3 regions of the Modestobacter sp. VKM Ac-2979 genome follow, and region 3 is predicted to be linked to each of the others. Evidence: riboswitches for the same ligand, from Rfam matches in the RefSeq annotation. Region 3 holds a riboswitch; each other region holds the start of a gene.
What was found. A riboswitch is a leader RNA that binds a small molecule or an ion and turns the genes downstream of it on or off. The one in region 3 is predicted to bind thiamine pyrophosphate.
Positions count from the first base shown of each region.

Region 1: another riboswitch for thiamine pyrophosphate. It lies ahead of O2W15_RS05220 (purine-cytosine permease family protein); the one in region 3 lies ahead of thiM (hydroxyethylthiazole kinase).
Region 2: another riboswitch for thiamine pyrophosphate. It lies ahead of O2W15_RS22545 (alcohol dehydrogenase catalytic domain-containing protein); the one in region 3 lies ahead of thiM (hydroxyethylthiazole kinase).

Region 1 is NZ_JAPVBO010000002.1:137,548-143,097, forward strand. Features, by position in the region: gene O2W15_RS05200 (DUF6297 family protein) at 1-1,284, opposite strand, end outside; gene O2W15_RS05205 (ABC transporter ATP-binding protein) at 1,447-2,124, opposite strand; gene O2W15_RS05210 (TenA family protein) at 2,124-2,753, opposite strand; gene O2W15_RS05215 (TenA family transcriptional regulator) at 2,750-3,373, opposite strand; TPP riboswitch at 3,418-3,528, shown strand; gene O2W15_RS05220 (purine-cytosine permease family protein) at 3,519-4,862, shown strand; gene thiE (thiamine phosphate synthase) at 4,859-5,485, shown strand; gene thiO (glycine oxidase ThiO) at 5,482-5,550, shown strand, end outside.
Region 2 is NZ_JAPVBO010000009.1:14,744-20,293, forward strand. Features, by position in the region: gene O2W15_RS22530 (FAD-dependent oxidoreductase) at 1-514, opposite strand, end outside; gene O2W15_RS22535 (maleylpyruvate isomerase family mycothiol-dependent enzyme) at 695-1,387, shown strand; gene O2W15_RS22540 (MFS transporter) at 1,401-2,672, opposite strand; gene O2W15_RS22545 (alcohol dehydrogenase catalytic domain-containing protein) at 2,717-3,727, opposite strand; TPP riboswitch at 3,718-3,827, opposite strand; gene O2W15_RS22550 (hypothetical protein) at 3,832-4,056, opposite strand; gene O2W15_RS22555 (SDR family NAD(P)-dependent oxidoreductase) at 4,215-5,000, shown strand; gene O2W15_RS22560 (acetyl-CoA C-acetyltransferase) at 5,127-5,550, shown strand, end outside.
Region 3 is NZ_JAPVBO010000002.1:258,876-264,425, reverse strand. Features, by position in the region: gene O2W15_RS05825 (HNH endonuclease signature motif containing protein) at 1-650, opposite strand, end outside; gene O2W15_RS05820 (LamG domain-containing protein) at 739-1,308, opposite strand; gene O2W15_RS05815 (hypothetical protein) at 1,305-2,072, opposite strand; gene O2W15_RS05810 (hypothetical protein) at 2,115-2,675, opposite strand; TPP riboswitch at 2,779-2,872, shown strand; gene thiM (hydroxyethylthiazole kinase) at 2,866-3,660, shown strand; gene thiE (thiamine phosphate synthase) at 3,657-4,322, shown strand; gene thiD (bifunctional hydroxymethylpyrimidine kinase/phosphomethylpyrimidine kinase) at 4,319-5,137, shown strand; gene O2W15_RS05790 (tetratricopeptide repeat protein) at 5,153-5,550, opposite strand, start outside.

The DNA.
Region 1 (5,550 bases), 120 kb from region 3:
CAGCAGCCCGACGTCCGGCCCGCGCACCAGCGTGCTGCCCACCCCGACCGGCACGGCGCCCATCGGCGAGGCGAGCACCGGCCCGGACCAGTCCAGGTCCGGGCGGTAGCCGGCGCGCACGGCCGCTCCGGCCCACGCCGGTGCGGTGACCGCGCCCAGCGCCAGCCACGCCACCGGCGCGCCGGTGCCCTGGCCGACGAGCAGCGCCGAGGCCCCGCAGACACCCACGAGCACCGCGGCCGGCACGACTGCCCGGGCCCAGACGACCGCCGCGCCGCCCAGCGGCAGCCCGCGGTCGGCGGCCGGCGCCGCGGACGCCCGCCGGCTCGGCTCACCCAGCGACGTGGCGGCGGTCCACCAGCCGAGGACGACGGTCACCGCCACCAGCGCGGGCACCTCGGCCAGCCCCTCGGTGCGCGCAGCCAGCACCGGCAGCGCCGCCCCGACCGCCAGCTGCCCCCAGCGCCAGGGGGACCGGGCCAGCACCGCCAGGTCGCCGGCGACGACCGCCTGCCAGGGGCGCCGCACCCAGCGCCAGGCCAGCGGGCGCCGTGGCCGGTGCACCGTCGTCCCCAGCGCCCGGCCGAGCTCCCGGGTGTCCAGCGAGAAGACCGACGCGGTGGCGTACTGCGCGGTCTCCCCCGACGCACGGAGCGCACCGGCAGAGAGGTCGGCCAGCCGGCGGTCGGCCAGGACCAGGCAGAGGACGGCGACCCCCAGCAGCGCACCGAGCAGCCCCAGCGCCACCGGCGCCGGCAGCGACCAGGCCCGCCCCGCGACGTCCGGCAGGCCCACCCCCAGCCCGGCGACCACGCACCCGACGACGGCGGGACCGACCAGGGCCAGCGCGGTCACCGCCCCGGCGACAGCGGGCACCCAGCGGCCGCCACCACCGGCCTGCCGGACGACGAGCACCGCGACGGCGGTCACCGCCAGCAGCGCACCGCCCGCCAGCCCGGCGAGGACGCCGACCGGTGTCCGGCTCCAGGCCAGCACCACCGGGACGCCGACGACCAGCGCCGCCGCCACCGCCAGGCCGACCGCCCGGCGCAGCTCGCCGCGGAGCAGTCCGCGGCGCCCCGCGGGCAGGGGCAGCCACCACACCACGGCCGCAGGCGTGGCGCTGACCGGTCCCAGCCGGGCGAACAGCGCGGTCAGCCCGGCGGTCAGGGACAGCGCGACCGCCGCCGCGGTCAGCGAACCGGGGAGCACCGCCGCATCGGCAGCCGGGCGGGCGGCGATCTGCTCGCGGAGGCTGGAGACGGCGCCCCCGCAGAGCGCCACGAAGACCCCGGCGGAGGTGAGTCCGGACAGGGCGTCCCCGACCCGGGTCAGCCAGCTGGTGTCGGCCCGCGAGGCCGTCGCCCGGCGGGTGTACCGGCGGACGGCGGTGCCGCTCCACTCCTCCGCCGGCCGCGCCTGCAGCGGGGTCGTCGCCGCCGTGGCTCAGCCCTCCTGCAACGCCGCGACGGCGTCCTCGGGCGCGACCACCGGGCACTCGTCCTCACCGATGACCAGGGCGTGGTCGGCGAGGGTGCCGATGAACGTCGGGTCGTGGCTGGCGAACAGCACCGCGCCGCCGGCGTCCACCAGCGCCGCGAGCCGGTCGGCCAGCGCCCGGCGCATCGCGGTGTCCAGGCGGCGTTCCGGCTCGTCGAGCACCAGCAGGTCGGCCGGTCGCACCAGTGCCCCGGCCAGCGCCAGCCGCCGGCGCTGGCCGGAGGAGAGCGCCGAGGGCAGCGCGCCGGCCCGGTCGGTCAGCCCGAAGGAGACCAGCTCCGCCTCGACCACCTCCTCGGCGTCGGTGACCCCGTGGGCGCGGGCGGTGAGCAGCAGGTGCTCCGCACCGGTCAGTGACGGGAAGAACGCGTCGTCGTCCAGCACCCCGGCGACCGCCCGGCGGAAACCGGCGTCCCGCTCGTCGACCGGGCCACCGGCGAAGCGCACCGTCCCGGTCAGCGGCGGCAGCAGGCCGACCATCGTCTGCAGCACGGTGGACTTGCCCGCGCCGTTCGGGCCGACCAGCGCGACCGCCGTCCCGGGCGCGACCGACACCGTCACCGGGGCGCACACCGGCTCGTCGCCGTAGCCGACCGACAGCTGCTCGGCGGCCAGCAGGACCATCAGCCGGGCCCCGCACCACCGCGCCACGCGGCGTCGAAGAAGCCGATCTCCAGCTCCATGGCCCGGCGGTAGGCGCGCCGCACCGCGGGGGTGTCGGCCGCTGTGTCGTCCAGCAGCCGCTCCAGCGTGGCCGCCAGCTCCTCGAAGGCCGGGTCGGCGTAGGTGGTGACCCACTCGGTGTACGGGGTGGCGGGCCGGCCGGCCAGCGACTGCCCGAGGTGGGCGTACAGCCGCATGCACGGCGTCATGGCAGCGCAGGTCAGCCCTCCCCCGCCCAGGGCCGCCGTGGCGAGCAGGAACTCGGTGTAGGCCAGCGTGGCCGGCAGCGGCTCGACCACGGCCAGGTCGATGCCCCAGCGCGCCGCGTAGCCCTCGTGCAGCCGCAGCTCCTCGCGGACGCCGGCGAGCAGGTCGACGAAGACGTCCAGGCCGGCCCGGTCAGGGCTGTACGCGGCGCCGAGGGCGTAGGCGCGGGCGAAGGACTCGAGGAAGAACGCGTCCTGGGCGACGTAGCCGGCGAACCGGTCGGTCGGCAGGCTCCCGTCGGCGATGCCCTGCACGAACGGGTGCGCCAGCGCGACGGCGGCGAGGTCGGCGTTCTCGGCCCAGAGCCCGGCGGCCAGGCTCACGGCGCCTGCACCGCCGGATCGCTGAGTGCCCCGTCCCCGAGTGCCATGTCCCAGAAGGCCACCTCGGCGGCGACGACGTCGAGGAAGACCGCGTCCCTGCCCCCGCCGACAGCGTCGGCCGCCGCCTCCAGGCCGGCGACGTAGCCGGCGAAGCCCGGCACGGTCCAGTGCTCGACGAACTCCCGGTAGGCCGGGGCCCCGGGCAGCGCGGTGGTCCAGGCGTCGAGGTAGGTGCGCTCGATGGTCCACAGCGCCGTCAGCGCGACCGGCACCTCGGCGGCGTCCAGTCGCTGCAGCAGCTCGGCGTAGGCCGCGGTGGCGGGCAGCGCGGGGGCGGTGAGGTCCAGGCCGCGGGCGGCCGCCTGCTCCTCGAACCAGGCCAGCTCCTCGACCAGCGCGACCAGGCCCCCGGCCAGGACCGCCTGCGCGGGCCGCGGTGCGCGGGCCAGCAACCGCGCCTGGAAGCGCAGCAGGTCGGCGACGAAGCGCGCGTCCTGCACCAGCCAGGTGTCGAAGGCGCCGGCGGGCAGCGACCCGTCGAGCACCGCGGTGAGGAACGGGTGCGCGGTGGCCCCGCGCCAGATCTCGGGATGGCGTTGCAGCAGCTCGGCGACCGGCACGGCGCGGACTCTACGAGGTGGCTATGGTGGCCCCGTCATGGCGTCGAGCCATGTGCGGGAGCTCGGAGGACCGGGCTGAGAGGGCGGCTGACGCGCCGCCGACCGCTGGAACCTGACCGGGTAATGCCGGCGTAGGGAGCCCGTGATGAGCACATCTGGAACCGTCGGCACGACCACGTCCGGGGCGGACGCACCCCTCACCCTCACCGAGCCACCAGCCCGCACGCTGGGCTTCCGCGAGTCCGCGGGCCTGTGGGGCAACCTGGGCATCAGCCTGCTGCTGCCGGTGGCCGCCGTCTACGTCGTCCTGCCCGGGCGGCCGTTGTCGGTCACGATCGGCGCGATCGTCGTCGGCGCGGTGATCGGCGCCTCGCTGCTGGGGCTGGCCGCCGCGGCCGGCGCCCGCGAGGGGGTGCCGGCGATGGTGCTGCTGCGCGGCCTGCTCGGCCGGCGGGCGTCCTACCTGCCCACCGCGCTGAACCTGGTGCAGTGCATCGGCTGGGCCACCTTCGAGATCGTGATCATCGCCGAGGCCGCGTCCCGGGTGCTGGACGCGCCTCGCTGGCCGTTCGTGCTGGTCGCCGGCGTACTGGCCACCGCCATGGCGCTGCGCCCCCTCGGCGTGGTCAAGGTGCTGTCCCGCTACGCGGTGTGGGCCGCGCTGGCCGCGATCGCCTACCTGTTCGTCGAGGTGCTGTCCGAGCCGCGGGCGGCGCTGGACAGCGGCGGCGCCGCGTCGTTCTGGACGGCGACCGACATCGTGATCGCCCTGCCGATCTCCTGGTTCCCCCTCGCTGCCGACTACACCCGGCACGTGCGCAGCGGCCGGGTCGCCGGGACCAGCACCGCCCTGGGCTACGGCCTGGCCACCGTCGCGATGTTCAGCCTCGGCGTGCTGGCGCTGGCGGCCTACGGCAGCTCGGGGCTGGACGTCATCGACGCGCTGCTCGCCGTGCCGCTGGGGGCGCTGGCGGTGCTGGTGCTCATCACGGTCGAGCTCGACGAGGCGTTCGCGAACGTCTACTCCACGGCCGTGTCGGCGCAGAACGTGGTGGCCCGGCTGGACCGCCGGCTGCTCGCGCTGGGCGTCGGTGCCACCGCCACCCTGCTCGCGCTGAGCTTCGACATCGTGGCCTACGAGCCGTTCCTCTTCCTGATCGGCGCGGTCTTCGTGCCGCTGATCGGCGTCTTCCTGGTCGCCTACGCGCTGAGCGCCCCCGGCCGGTGGGACACCTCGGACACCGCTCCGGCCCGGCTGGTCTACCTGCTGCCGTGGCTGGCCGGGTTCGTCGCCTACCAGCTGACCCTGCCGACCTTCTTCTCCGGCGTCGGCGCCGGCTGGACCGCCTGGTGGACCGCACGCCAGACCGACCTGGGCATCGACCCGGCCAACGGCTGGTCGGCCTCGCTGATCAGCCTGGCCGTGGCGGCGTCCCTCACCGCGGTGATCGCGCTGCTCGGCGCCCGCCGCGGGCGGCAACGGGCATGACCCCCCCGCTGGGCCGGCTGCACGTGCTCACCGACGCCGACGGCGGACCGGCCGCGCTGGCCGCGATCGCCGCCGCGGTGGCCGCCGGTGCGCCGGTGGTGCAGGTGCGGGCGAAGGGCTGCAGCGACCGGGTGCTGTACGAGTTCGCCCGGGCCGTGGTCGAGCTCTGCCGGCCGGCGGGCACCACCTGCCTCGTCAACGACCGGGTGGACGTCGCCCTCGCCGTCGGCGCCGACGGGACGCACCTCGGCGCCGGTGACCTCCCGCTCGCCGCCGCCCGGCGGGTCGCCGGGCCGGGGCACCTCCTCGGCGGCACGGCGCGCGACCCGGAGCTGGCCCGGCAGCTGGTGGCCGAGGGGGCGGACTACCTGGGCGTCGGCCCGGCCTTCGCCACCACCACCAAGACGGGGCTCCCCGACCCCATCGGGGTGGCCGGGGTCGGCGCCGTGGCCGCCGCGGTGCCGGTGCCCGTGATCGCCATCGGCGGGGTCACCGCGGCGCGGGTCGGCGAGCTGCTGGCCGCCGGCGCCACCGGGGTCGCGGTGGTCGGCGCGGTCACCGCCGCCGCCGACCCGGGGGCCGCGACGGCCGAGCTGCTGCGGGCGCTGGCGGGCGCCCGGTGATCGACGTGGCGGTGGCCGGCGGTGGGCTGATCGGGCTGTCGGTGGCCTGGCGGGCGGCGCAGCGC
Region 2 (5,550 bases), on a different contig from region 3:
GCCGGTAGGGCACCTGGTTGCGGGCCAGGAACTCCTTGAGCTGCTGGGTCTCCGCCGACCACTGGTGGCCCAGCAGCGTGATGCCCTCGAACGGCGCCCGGGCGGTGCGGGTCCAGTCCTCGAGCAGCTCGTCGAGCACCGGGTAGAGCAGCTCCTCCGGCGGGTCCCAGGGCTTGAGCAGGTAGTGGTCCAGGTCGACGTCGTTGATCGCCCGGATCGCGGCGTCGGTGTCGGCGTAGGCGGTGAGCAGCACCCGCTTGGCGGTCGGCGCCAGGTCCATCGCCTGCTCCAGGAACTCCACGCCGGTCATCCCGGGCATCCGGTGGTCGGCGAGGAGCAGGGCGGTGGCCTCGCCGCGCGCGGTCAGCTCACGCAGCACGGCGAGCGCGTCGCGGCCGCTCTCCGCGCGGACGATCCGGTAGCGGTCGCCGTAGTGGCGTCGCAGGTCGCGGGCGACGGCGCGGCTGACCGCCCGGTCGTCGTCGACGGTGAGCAGGACGGGTCGCGCGGGCACAGCACCTCCGGTCGGCGCCGTCGAGGTGGACCGCCCCGGTGGGCAGGCCCCCGATGGCACCTCCATCCAACCGGGTGCAGGTGAACGGCGGTAGTCCCGACCGCCAGCTCTGGCACACCGGCGCCCGGCGCGGCAGGGTGACGTCATGACCGCGCCCGCGCACGAGCCCGGAACCCGTCGATGACCGCGCCGGTCGAGACGCTCGGCTGGTGGGAGGACGGCGAACGGCTCCTCGGGACGGCGCTGGGCCGGCTGACCGACGAGGAGCTCGACGCGCCGTCCCTGCTCACCGGCTGGTCGCGGCGGCACCTCCTGGCGCACCTGGCGGCCAACGCCGACGCGCTGGTGAACCTGCTGACCTGGGCGCGCACCGGGGTGGAGACGCCGATGTACCCCTCGATGGAGGCGCGGGACGCCCAGATCTACGAGGCGGCGCAGCTGCCGGCCCCCGAGCTGCGCGCTGCCGTGGTCGCGGCGACCGGCCGGCTGGCCGCCGCGGTCCGTGGCCTGCCCGAGGAGGCGTGGACAGCCCAGGTACGCACCGCGCAGGGGCGCCAGGTGCCGGCCGCGGAGGTGCCCTGGATGCGCTGTCGGGAGGTGTGGGTGCACGCGGTCGACCTGGACGAGGGCGTCGCCTTCACGGATCTCCCGGACGACGTCCTGGCCGCGCTCGTCGACGACGTCTTCCGGATGTGGGACCGCCGCGACTCCGTGCCCGACGTCGCGCTGTTCGCCGGTGACCGGGAGTGGGGCACCGGCACCCTGGCCGTCGCCGGTCCGCTGCCGGCGGTCGCGGCGTGGGTCACCGGCCGCAGTGCGGGGGAGGAGCTGCAGGCCGACGGTCCGCTGCCGACGCTGGCGCCCTGGCTCTGACCGGCCTGCCGGCTCAGCCGGCAGGACGGTCCCGCGGCATCGCCAGCGCAGCGAGCATCGCCGCACCCAGGACGGCGGCACTGACCGCGAAGGCGACCTGGTAGGAGAAGGCGTCGGTGAGCCAGCCGGCGACCAGCGGCCCGGCCACCGCGCCCAGGTCGGCGACCATCTGGAACACCGCCACCACCCGGCCGCCCCGAGCCGGGCTGACGTCGCCGACCACCGCGGCCGGCACGCTGGCCAGCAGTGAGGCGCCCAGCCCGAAGGTGGCCATCGAGAGCAGGAACGCCGCGGTGGTCGGCGGCAGCACCAGGACGGCGATCGCCGCGGTGGCCAGCCCCGAACCGAGCAGCAGCGAGGGACGGCGGCCCCAGCTGTCCGCCAGCCGGCCGGCCCGCAGCAGCCCGATCGCCTGCGCCACCGACCCGGCCAGCAGCCCGGCGCCGGCCCAGGCCACCGTCTTGCCCAGCTCCTCGGTCACGTACAGCGGCACCAGGGAGTTGCGGACGCCGAACAGCACCCAGCCCACGCCCAGGTTGGCGACCAGCGCCGCGACGTAGGCCCGGGACCGCAGCGCCGCGCGCAGCCCGCCACCGTCGGCGCCCGCGGGGGGCACGGCCACGGCCGACGGGCCGCCGCCGCGCACCTGGTCAGCGGCGGGGGCCGGGTCGGCGGCGGGATCCGGGTCGGCCGCCGCCCCGGCGACCGGGGGCAGCGCGGCCGGGCGCAGCAGGACCAGCGCGACCACCCCCGCGACCAGCAGGAAGCCGCCGTAGACGAAGAACGGCAGCCGCGGGGAGACCTCGGCGAGGAACCCGCCGACCGCCGGGCCGGCGATGCCGCCGAGGATGAAGCCGCCCTGGTAGGTGGCCGCGGCCCGGCCGCGCTGGGCCGCCGGAGCCGTCCGCAGCAGCAGCGAGAGGGCGGCCACGGTGAACATCGCGCTGCCGATCCCGCCGGCGGCGCGCAGGGCGACGAAGAGCGGGAAGTTGCCGGCCAGGGCGGCCGCGGCGGTGGCGACCGCGACGATCGCCAGCCCGGCGGCGAGCACGGCGCGCTCGCCGATCCGCTCGACCAGGGAGCCCCCGGCGAAGGCGGAGATGAACCGGAAGAAGGCGAACGCGCTGACGGCGAACCCGACGGCGGTGGTGCCGACCCCGTAGTCGCGGACGAACAGCGGGATCGCCGGGGCGACGATGCCGAAGCCGAGGGCGACGACGAAGGCGACGATCGCCAGGACACCGACCTCGCGGGGGAGCGGGGCGTCCTTGCTGCGATGTCGCACGAGCGCCGATCCTCACACGCGGCCCGGCACGCCGCTGCGGGGCGTCAGGGGATGAGCACGAGCCGCCCTGCGACGTCCCCGGCGCGCAGCCGGTCCAGCGCATCGTTCACCTGGGTCAGCGGCAGCGTGCCGGCCACCGGTGGCGCCAGCTGCCCGGCCGCGGCGAGGGCCACCGCCTGCTCCAGCTCGGCCAGCGTGTTGCCCACGCTGGCGATGACCCGTTGCTCGGCGACCACCAGCGCCAGCGGGCTCACCGTCAGGGCGTCGGCGCTGTAGCCGACCAGCACCAGCCGGCCGCGGCGACCGAGCACCGCCGTCGCGAGCTCCAGCGTCGCCGTGACGCCGGCGAGCTCCACGACGACGTCGGCGCCCTGCCCGCCGGACAGCCGGGCCACGGTGTCGGCGAGTTCGGCGGGGGCGACCGCGGCCACCGCCCCGGCGGACCGGGCAGCCGACCTGCGGGCGTCGTCCCGGCTGACGGCCACGACCACGCCGCCGCGTCGCCGGGCCTCCTGCACCGCGGCCAGCCCCACGCCGCCGGCGCCGAGCACGACGACCACGTCACCGGGCTCGACCGCGGCCTCGGTGAGCGCGTGCACCGCGGTGGTGCCGGCGCAGCACAGCGGTGCGGCAGCCTCGAACGGCAGCTCGTCGGGCAGCCGGACCAGGCAGTGCGCCGGCACGACCAGCTGCTCGGCGAAGGCGCCGTCCGCGGCGAAGGCGAGCACGCCGCGCGGGGTCAGGCACAGGTTCTGCCGACCGCGCAGGCACCAGCGGCAGCTGCCGCAGAAGAGGTAGTAGTACACGGCGACCCGGTCGCCCTCGGCCCAGCCGGTGACCGCCGACCCGACCGCGTCGACCGTGCCGGCGGCCTCGTGGCCCAGCGTCATCGGCGTCCGGGACGGCGCGTACAGGCCGTCGGTGAAGTGCAGTTCGGTGCCGCAGACCCCGGCCGCGTGCACCCGCACCCGCACCTCGTCGGGGGCGGGTTCGGGCACCGGGACGTCGTCCAGGGCCAGGGGTCGACCGGGTGCGTGGAATCGAGCAGCGAGCATCGAGCAGCTCCCTCCGCCGGCATGAACCGGATCAGGTGTGGACGGTCGGCGGTGGTCGTCCGCCTTCTCAGCCCGCGCCCGGGCTCCCGTGTGCGCCGCTGAAGCTACCGCAGCGGGGGAACCGGCTCGACGCGGCGCAGGAACGACCGGATCGCCAGGTGGTGGGAGAGCTGCTCGCGGTGCGCCTCGCACGCCGTCCAGGTCTTCTCCCGGTCGGGGGTGTGCACCTTCGGGTTGTTCCACACCAGGACGACGGTCGCCGGCTCCCGGCAGCCCTTCGCCGAACAGATCACGCCGGCGTCCCCGGCCGGCCTCGCGTCCTCGGTCATGGGCCGAGTCTGAGCCGGTGCACACGGAACTGTCAGGAGGGGGTGCCAGGGTCGGTCCGGCCGCACTCCCTGACCCCGGGTGCGGCCACCAGCCCCCGCGGCCGGAAAGGCGCTCGCGGAGGGTGAACCCGGCCATGGGGGCGGGTAGGGCGAGGTGCATGACCGACACCAAGCCCCTCGCCCTCGTCACCGGTGCCTCCAGCGGGATCGGGTACGAGCTCGCCAAGCAGTTCGCCCAGCACGGTTTCGACCTGGTGATCGACGCCGAGGACCCGACGATCGACACGGCGGCCGCGAAGCTGCGCGCCGAGGGCGCCGAGGTGACCGCCGTCCAGGCCGACCTGCGGACCCCCGACGGGATCGAGCAGCTGTGGACCCGGGTGCAGGGCCTCGGCCGCCCGCTGGACGCCGCCGCGCTCAACGCCGGCGTCGGCCGCGGCGGTGCGTTCGTCGACACCGACTGGGCCGATGACCTGGAGGTCATGCAGCTCAACGTGGTCTCCACCGCCGCGCTGTTGAAGCTGGTGCTCGTGCAGATGACCGGTCGCAACGCGGGCCGGGTGCTGGTGACCTCCTCGATCGCGGCGACCATGCCCGGCGCCTACCAGCCGGTCTACAACGCCTCGAAGTCCTTCGTCCAGTCGCTGACCGAGGCCGTGCAGCAGGAGCTCAAGGACTCCGCCGTCACGATCACCGCGCTGATGCCCGGCCCCACGGACACCGAGTTCTTCTCCCGGGCCGACCTGGACGACACCGCCATCGGCCAGGGCCCCAAGGACGACCCGGCCGAGGTCGCCGCGCAGGGCTTCGAGGCGCTGATGGCCGGGGAGGAGAAGGTGCTCGCCGCCTCGCTGAAGACGAAGGTGCAGGGCGCGGCGAACAAGCTGCTCCCCGACTCGCTCAAGTCCTCCGCGCACGAGGCGATGGCCAAGCCGCGCGACTGACCCGCTCCGACGACGCCCCTCCCGGTCCGCCGGGAGGGGCGTCGTCGGCGTTCCGGGCGACGCCGGCTTCCGGTCAGTGGTCGGCTCCACTGCACCGAGCCGGGGCGGAGCTGGCAGAGTCAGGGCATGGACGACGTCGTCATCTGTTCCCCGGTCCGCACTCCCGTCGGTCGCTTCGGCGGGGTCTTCGCCGGTCTGTCCGCCAACGAGCTCGCCGCCACCGCGCTGCGGGGTCTGGTGGAGCGGACCGGGCTGGGGGAGGGCGAGGTCGACGACGTCATCCTCGGCAACTGCAGCCCCAGCGGTGAGAACCCGGCGATCGGCCGGATCGCCGCCCTGGACGCCGGCCTGGGCGTGCAGGTGCCCGGCCTGCAGATCGACCGGCGCTGCGGATCCGGCCTGCAGGCGGTCATCTACGCCGCGATGCAGGTGGCGGCCGGCGCCGGCAAGGTCGTCGTCGCCGGTGGGGTGGAGTCGATGAGCAACGTCGAGCACTACGCACTGGGGCTGCGCAGCGGGGCCAAGGGCGACGGCGTCATGCTGCACGACC
Region 3 (5,550 bases):
CGTTCCCGCGGGAACGTCTCGGGGTCTGCCGGGCAGTCGGCGGCAGCGGCGGCCCGCGTCGCGGCGGCGCGGTCCCGGCGGGCGTCGCGCTCGGCCAGCGACTCGACCGACGCCAGCAGCGCCGCGCCGGCCTCGCCGTCCATCCGGACCTGCAGCACGAGCATCCCGTCGGCGTCCCAGTGCCACTGGAAGGACCGCTTCTCCGCGACGAGCTCCTCGTCGACGGCGTCCGACCGGCGCCAGGCGCGCACCACCCGCTCCACCTGGGACGCCGTGGCGTGCCGCGCCAGCTCGACCAGCTCGACCTCGGTGCCGGCATCGGCCACCCGGGTGATCGCCCGCACCTTCGAGTAGGACAGCCGCCCCGCGGCGAACGCCTCCGCCGTCACCGGCAGCGAGCCGAGCGCGCGGGCGACCCGCACGTGCTCCCGCGCGGCACCCGGGCTCATCCCGCACTGCCAGGCCAACCAGTGCGCACAGCTCTGCACGCCGACCTCACCCCAGCCCTCGCGGGCGTCGAACTCCGCGACCAGCCGCAGCCAGGCAGCGGTCGCCGCCGCCAGCCGCACCGCCCCCGACCGGATCTCCCGGGCCAGCTCCTCGACCGACCGCTGCTCCGACATCCCACGCACCGCCGCGACTGCACCCATGACCCGACGCTAGGGCCGAGGTACGACAGGAACCGCAGCTCAGCGACCCGGCGACGTTCCCGCGGGAACGCCTCAGCGGGTCCGCGGCTCAGCCGGCGGCGCGGTACTGGGCGGCGACGTCCGCGTCGGACAGCACGTTCGCGTAGACGCTCACGTGCGCGACCGACCCGGCGAAGTGCTCGCTCCGCGGGTTCGCCGGCCACGCCGGGCCGATCGAGTCGTACCCGACCCGCCAGTAGCCGGTGAACGGCTCGGCCGAGGTCGCCTCCGGGCGCGCGGCGACCAGGGCGCCGTCCACGTAGAGCCGCAGGCCGGTGCCCGGGGAGAAGGTGGCTGTCATCTGGTGCCAGGCGCCGTCGTTGTAGCCGTCGCGGGACGTCGCCGTCTGAGGGGACCCGCTGTAGACACCGAAGGTGAGCTTGCCGGAGTGGGTCATGTAGACGTGCCGGTCGTACTGGCTGGAGGCGGCCCCGTTGGTGCCGTTGCCGAACCCGATCAGCTTGCCGCCCTCCCTGGTGGTGGTCGAGAACCAGACCTGGACGGTGAACGTCTGCGGATCGGCCAGCGCCGTCGTGGAGTAGATGAAGCCGGAGCCACCGTCGAGCCTGACCGCCTTGCCGTCGCCGCCGCAGGCCGGGCCGGGGACCCGGTAGGTCACCCCGCTGCCGCTGTACCAGCCGTTGACCGACCTCGCGTAGAGCCCGCTGTTCGCGGCGACCGGCCCCGCGGTCTCCTGCAGAGCCAGGTAGCCGGGCGCGCTCGCGCCGGCGGAGTGCAGGTGTAGTAGCGGGCCGAGGCCCAGGAGTTGGCGTCGTTCGCGGTGGTCGCGGTGAAGACGGCGCCCGCCACCGAGAGCCCGGGCAGGGTGCCGAGCAGGGCGGTGAGGCCGACGGCGACCGCGGGGACGGCGGTCCGGGCGGCCCGCCACGGGTTCCCCGTCGCCGGCTCCTCGTCGTCCTCGGGCGTGCGGTGGGCCAGCGCGAGCGTGACGACGAGTGCGAGCAGGGCCGCACCGCCGGCGAGGGGGAGCGCCCGGCCCTCGGCGGCCCACAGCACCGGTAGGCCCAGACCGGGCAGCCGGAGCGCCCCGACGCCGTGCACGGCGGACGGGTCGACGAGCTGCGGGTCAGGGGTGGGGTTGGCGTCGCCCTGCAGGCGCAGGCCGCCGTCCTCGACGGCGACCAGCCGGTGCAGGCGCAGCAGGCCGGGGGAGTCGGGGTCGTCGACGAGGAGCACGTCACCGACGGCGAGCTCCGCGGCGGGCACCGGCCGGACGACGGCGACGTCCCCGGAGGAGACGCCGGGTGCCATCGACCCGGACAGGACGACGGTGGTCTGCCAGCCGACCACGGTCGGCGCGACGGAGGCGAGCAGCAGCAGCGCCACGGTGCCGAGCAGCGCCCGGGCGAGGCTGCTGACCACCAGCGCGGACGTGCTGACGCCAGGCGGCGACGCGGGTGGCGGTCATCGGGTGCGTGCCTCCCAGACGAGGCTGAGCGTCGCGGTGCCGTTCTGAGTGCTGGCGGGTGCGCTCGCCCGCAGCGTGTAGCCGATCTGATAGACCCGGCTGGTCGGCGCTGCCCCGGAGCTGGTCCAGCTGCCCACGCCGACGGTCCAGCCGTCGGTGGGGAATGCGGCGAGGGTGCCGGTGTAGGCCGTGGCGGAGGGCTGGAAGCCGGTGCAGCTGCCGCTGCCGCCTCCCGTTCCCACGGCGATGGTGAGGTCGAGCTGACCGGCCAGCCCGTTGGTGCTGCTCCGGCCGGTGCCGTACAAGCGGACGGTCGCCGGCGACCCGGCGGCCGCGACGGCGATGCACCTGGTGGCTGTGGCCCCGGGCCGCAGCCCCGTGGCGGTGAACATCCGGACGGCGGAGTCGTCGTCGGTCAGGGTGAGCGTGCCGGTGCTCACGGTGGGCAACGGCCGGCTGACGGTGGTGTCGCTGAACCCGGCGTAGGCGCCGTGCCACACGAGGGCTGCGGCCAGCACCAGCGCGGTGCCGGCCGAGACAGCCGTGCCGAGGCGCACCCGGCGCGCACGATGAGACCTCACCCCGTTCCATCGGCGGGACCGGACCGGACGTTGAGCTCCCCCGTCACCCTCCCGGGTGAGCAGGGCGGTGTTAGCGTCGGGAGCTGACACGGGGTGTCCCACCGGGGACTGAGAGCACACCCGTCGAACCTGCTCCAGTTGGTACTGGCGAAGGGATGTCACGGCGATGGACGCCATCGATCTGCGCGCTGCCGGCACGGCGCTGCGCGACTCCGCACCCCTGGTGCACTGCCTGACCAACACGGTCGTGCAGACGATCACCGCCAACGCGCTGCTGGCGATCGGCGCTGCACCGGCCATGGTCGACGACCCGGCCGAGGCCGGTGAGTTCGCCGCCGTCGCCTCCGCGGTGCTGGTCAACGTGGGCACGGTGCAGCAGCGCACCGCCGAGGCGATGCGGCTCGCCGCCCGAACCGCCGGCGAGGTGGGCACCCCGTGGGTGCTGGACCCGGTGGCCGTCGGCGGGCTCACCTTCCGCACCGAGCTCGCCGCCGACCTGGTCGAGCTGCGCCCGACCGTCTTCCGGGGCAACGCCTCGGAGGTGCTGGCCCTGGCCGGCGCGGGCAAGGGCGGCCGTGGCGTGGAGAGCACCGACTCCCCGGAGGCGGCGCTGGAGACGGCGCAGGAGCTGGCCCGCCGGACCGGTGGCGTCGTCGCGGTCAGCGGTCCGGTCGACGTCGTCACCGACGGGGACCGGGTCGTCCGGGTGGGGGGCGGCTCCCCGCTGCTCACCCGCACCACCGGCGCCGGCTGCGCGCTCGGCGGCATCGTCGCCGCCTACGCCGCCACCACCGGTGACCCGCTCATCGCCGTGGTCGCCGCCCACGCGCACGTGGCGCTGGCCGCCGAGGCCGCCGCTGGGCTCGCCGCCGGGCCCGGCACGTTCGCCGCGCTGTGGCTGGACGCGCTGGACGCGGTCGACGGCGACGCGCTCGCCCGCGCCGACGTCCGCAGCGCATGAGGGCCGGCTTCGACCCCCGGCTCTACCTGGTCACCGACACGCTGCTCTGCGCGCCCCGGTCGGTGCCCGAGGTGGTCGCCGCCGCCGTCTCCGGTGGGGTGACCGCCGTCCAGGTGCGGGACAAGGCCGCCGGCCGCCGCGACCTGCTGGCCCTCACCCGCGCGGTGCAGGAGGTGCTCCGGCCGACCCCGGACGTCCGGCTCTTCGTCAACGACGCCGTCGACGTCGCCCTGCTCACCGGGGCCGACGGCGTGCACCTGGGCCAGGACGACCTGCCGGCCGCCGACGTCCGGACGCTGCTGGGGCCCGACGCCCTGATCGGCGTCTCCGTCGGCAGCGCGGCCGAGCTCGACGACGTGCTCGCCCTCCCGCCCGGCACCGCCGACCTGGTCGGGCTCAGCCCGGTCTGGTCGACGCCGACCAAGCCGGACGCCGGCGCCGCCCTGGAGCTCCCGGGCACCCGCGCGCTGGCCACCCGGGCCCGCGCCGGGGGCCTGCTGTCGGTGGCCATCGGCGGCATCTCCGCCGCCACGGCCGCTGCGGTGGCCGGCACCGGGGTCGACGGCATCTGCGTCGTCTCCGACATCTGCGCCGCCACCGACCCGGCGGCCGCCGCCCGCACGCTGCGCGCCGCGATGGCCGGGGAGCTGGTGGCCCGATGACCGCAGCAGTGGCCCTGACCGTGGCGGGCAGCGACCCCAGCGGCGGCGCCGGCATCCAGGCCGACCTGAAGACCTTCAGCGCGCTCGGCGTCTACGGCACCGCGGTGCTCACCGCACTCACCGCACAGAACACCCGCGGCGTCACCGGGGTGCACCAGGTGCCGGCCGACTTCGTCGGCGCGCAGCTGGCCACCCTGCTGGACGACGTGACCGTGCACGCCACCAAGCTCGGCATGCTCGGCACCGCGGACGTCGTGCGGACGGTCGCCGCCGCGCTGGCCGACCGCCCGGGCGGCCCCGTGGTCTGCGACCCGGTGATGGTGGCGACCAGCGGCGACCGGCTGATCTCGGAGGAGGCGGTGGACGCCGTCCGCACCGATCTGCTGCCGGTGACCGACCTGCTCACCCCGAACGTGCCCGAGGCGGCGGCCCTGCTGGACGTGGCGCCGGCGACGACGGTCGAGGAGCTGGCCCCGCAGGCCCGCGCGCTGCTGGAACTCGGGCCGGTGGCCGTGCTGCTCAAGGGCGGGCACCTGGGCGGGGACGAGAGCGTCGACGTGCTGGCGACGGCGGCCGGGGTGCTGGAGACCCGGCGGCCGCGGGTGGCGACGTCGTCGACCCACGGCACCGGCTGCACGCTGTCCTCGGCGCTCGCGGCGCTGGCCGCCCGCGCTCGGCTCGCGGGGGACGAGCTGGACTGGGCGCCGCTGGTCGACGGGGCCCGGGACTACCTGCAGGCCGCGCTCGAGGCGGGGGAGTCCCTCGGCGTCGGCTCCGGGCACGGGCCGGTGCACCACTTCGCCGGGCGCTGGTGAGCCGGCCGCGCTGACTCAGCTGTCGCCGAGGACCTCGCGCAACACCCGGGCGGCCAGCTCGTCGCCGCCGGCGGCGGCGATGGAGAAGTGCTCGACGGCGGTGTCGACGTCGCCGGTCTCCAGCAGCAGCACGGCCAGGTTGTGGTGGGCGTGCAGGTCACCGCCCTCGACCCCGGCCCGGTAGGCGGCCTCGGCGGCGACGGCGTCGTCCAGCTCGTCGCGGTACAGGTTGCCCAGCGGGAGCCAGGTCGCGACCTCACCACGGGCCGCGCCCCGCTCCAGCACCGCCCGGGCCTCCTCGACCCGCCCCGTGCTGCGCAGCAGGTCGGCCAGGCCGGTACGGGCGTGCTGGTGGTGGTCGGCGCCCGCCCGCAGCTCCGGCTCCAGAGCCCGGTCGTGGCTCTCCTGCCAGC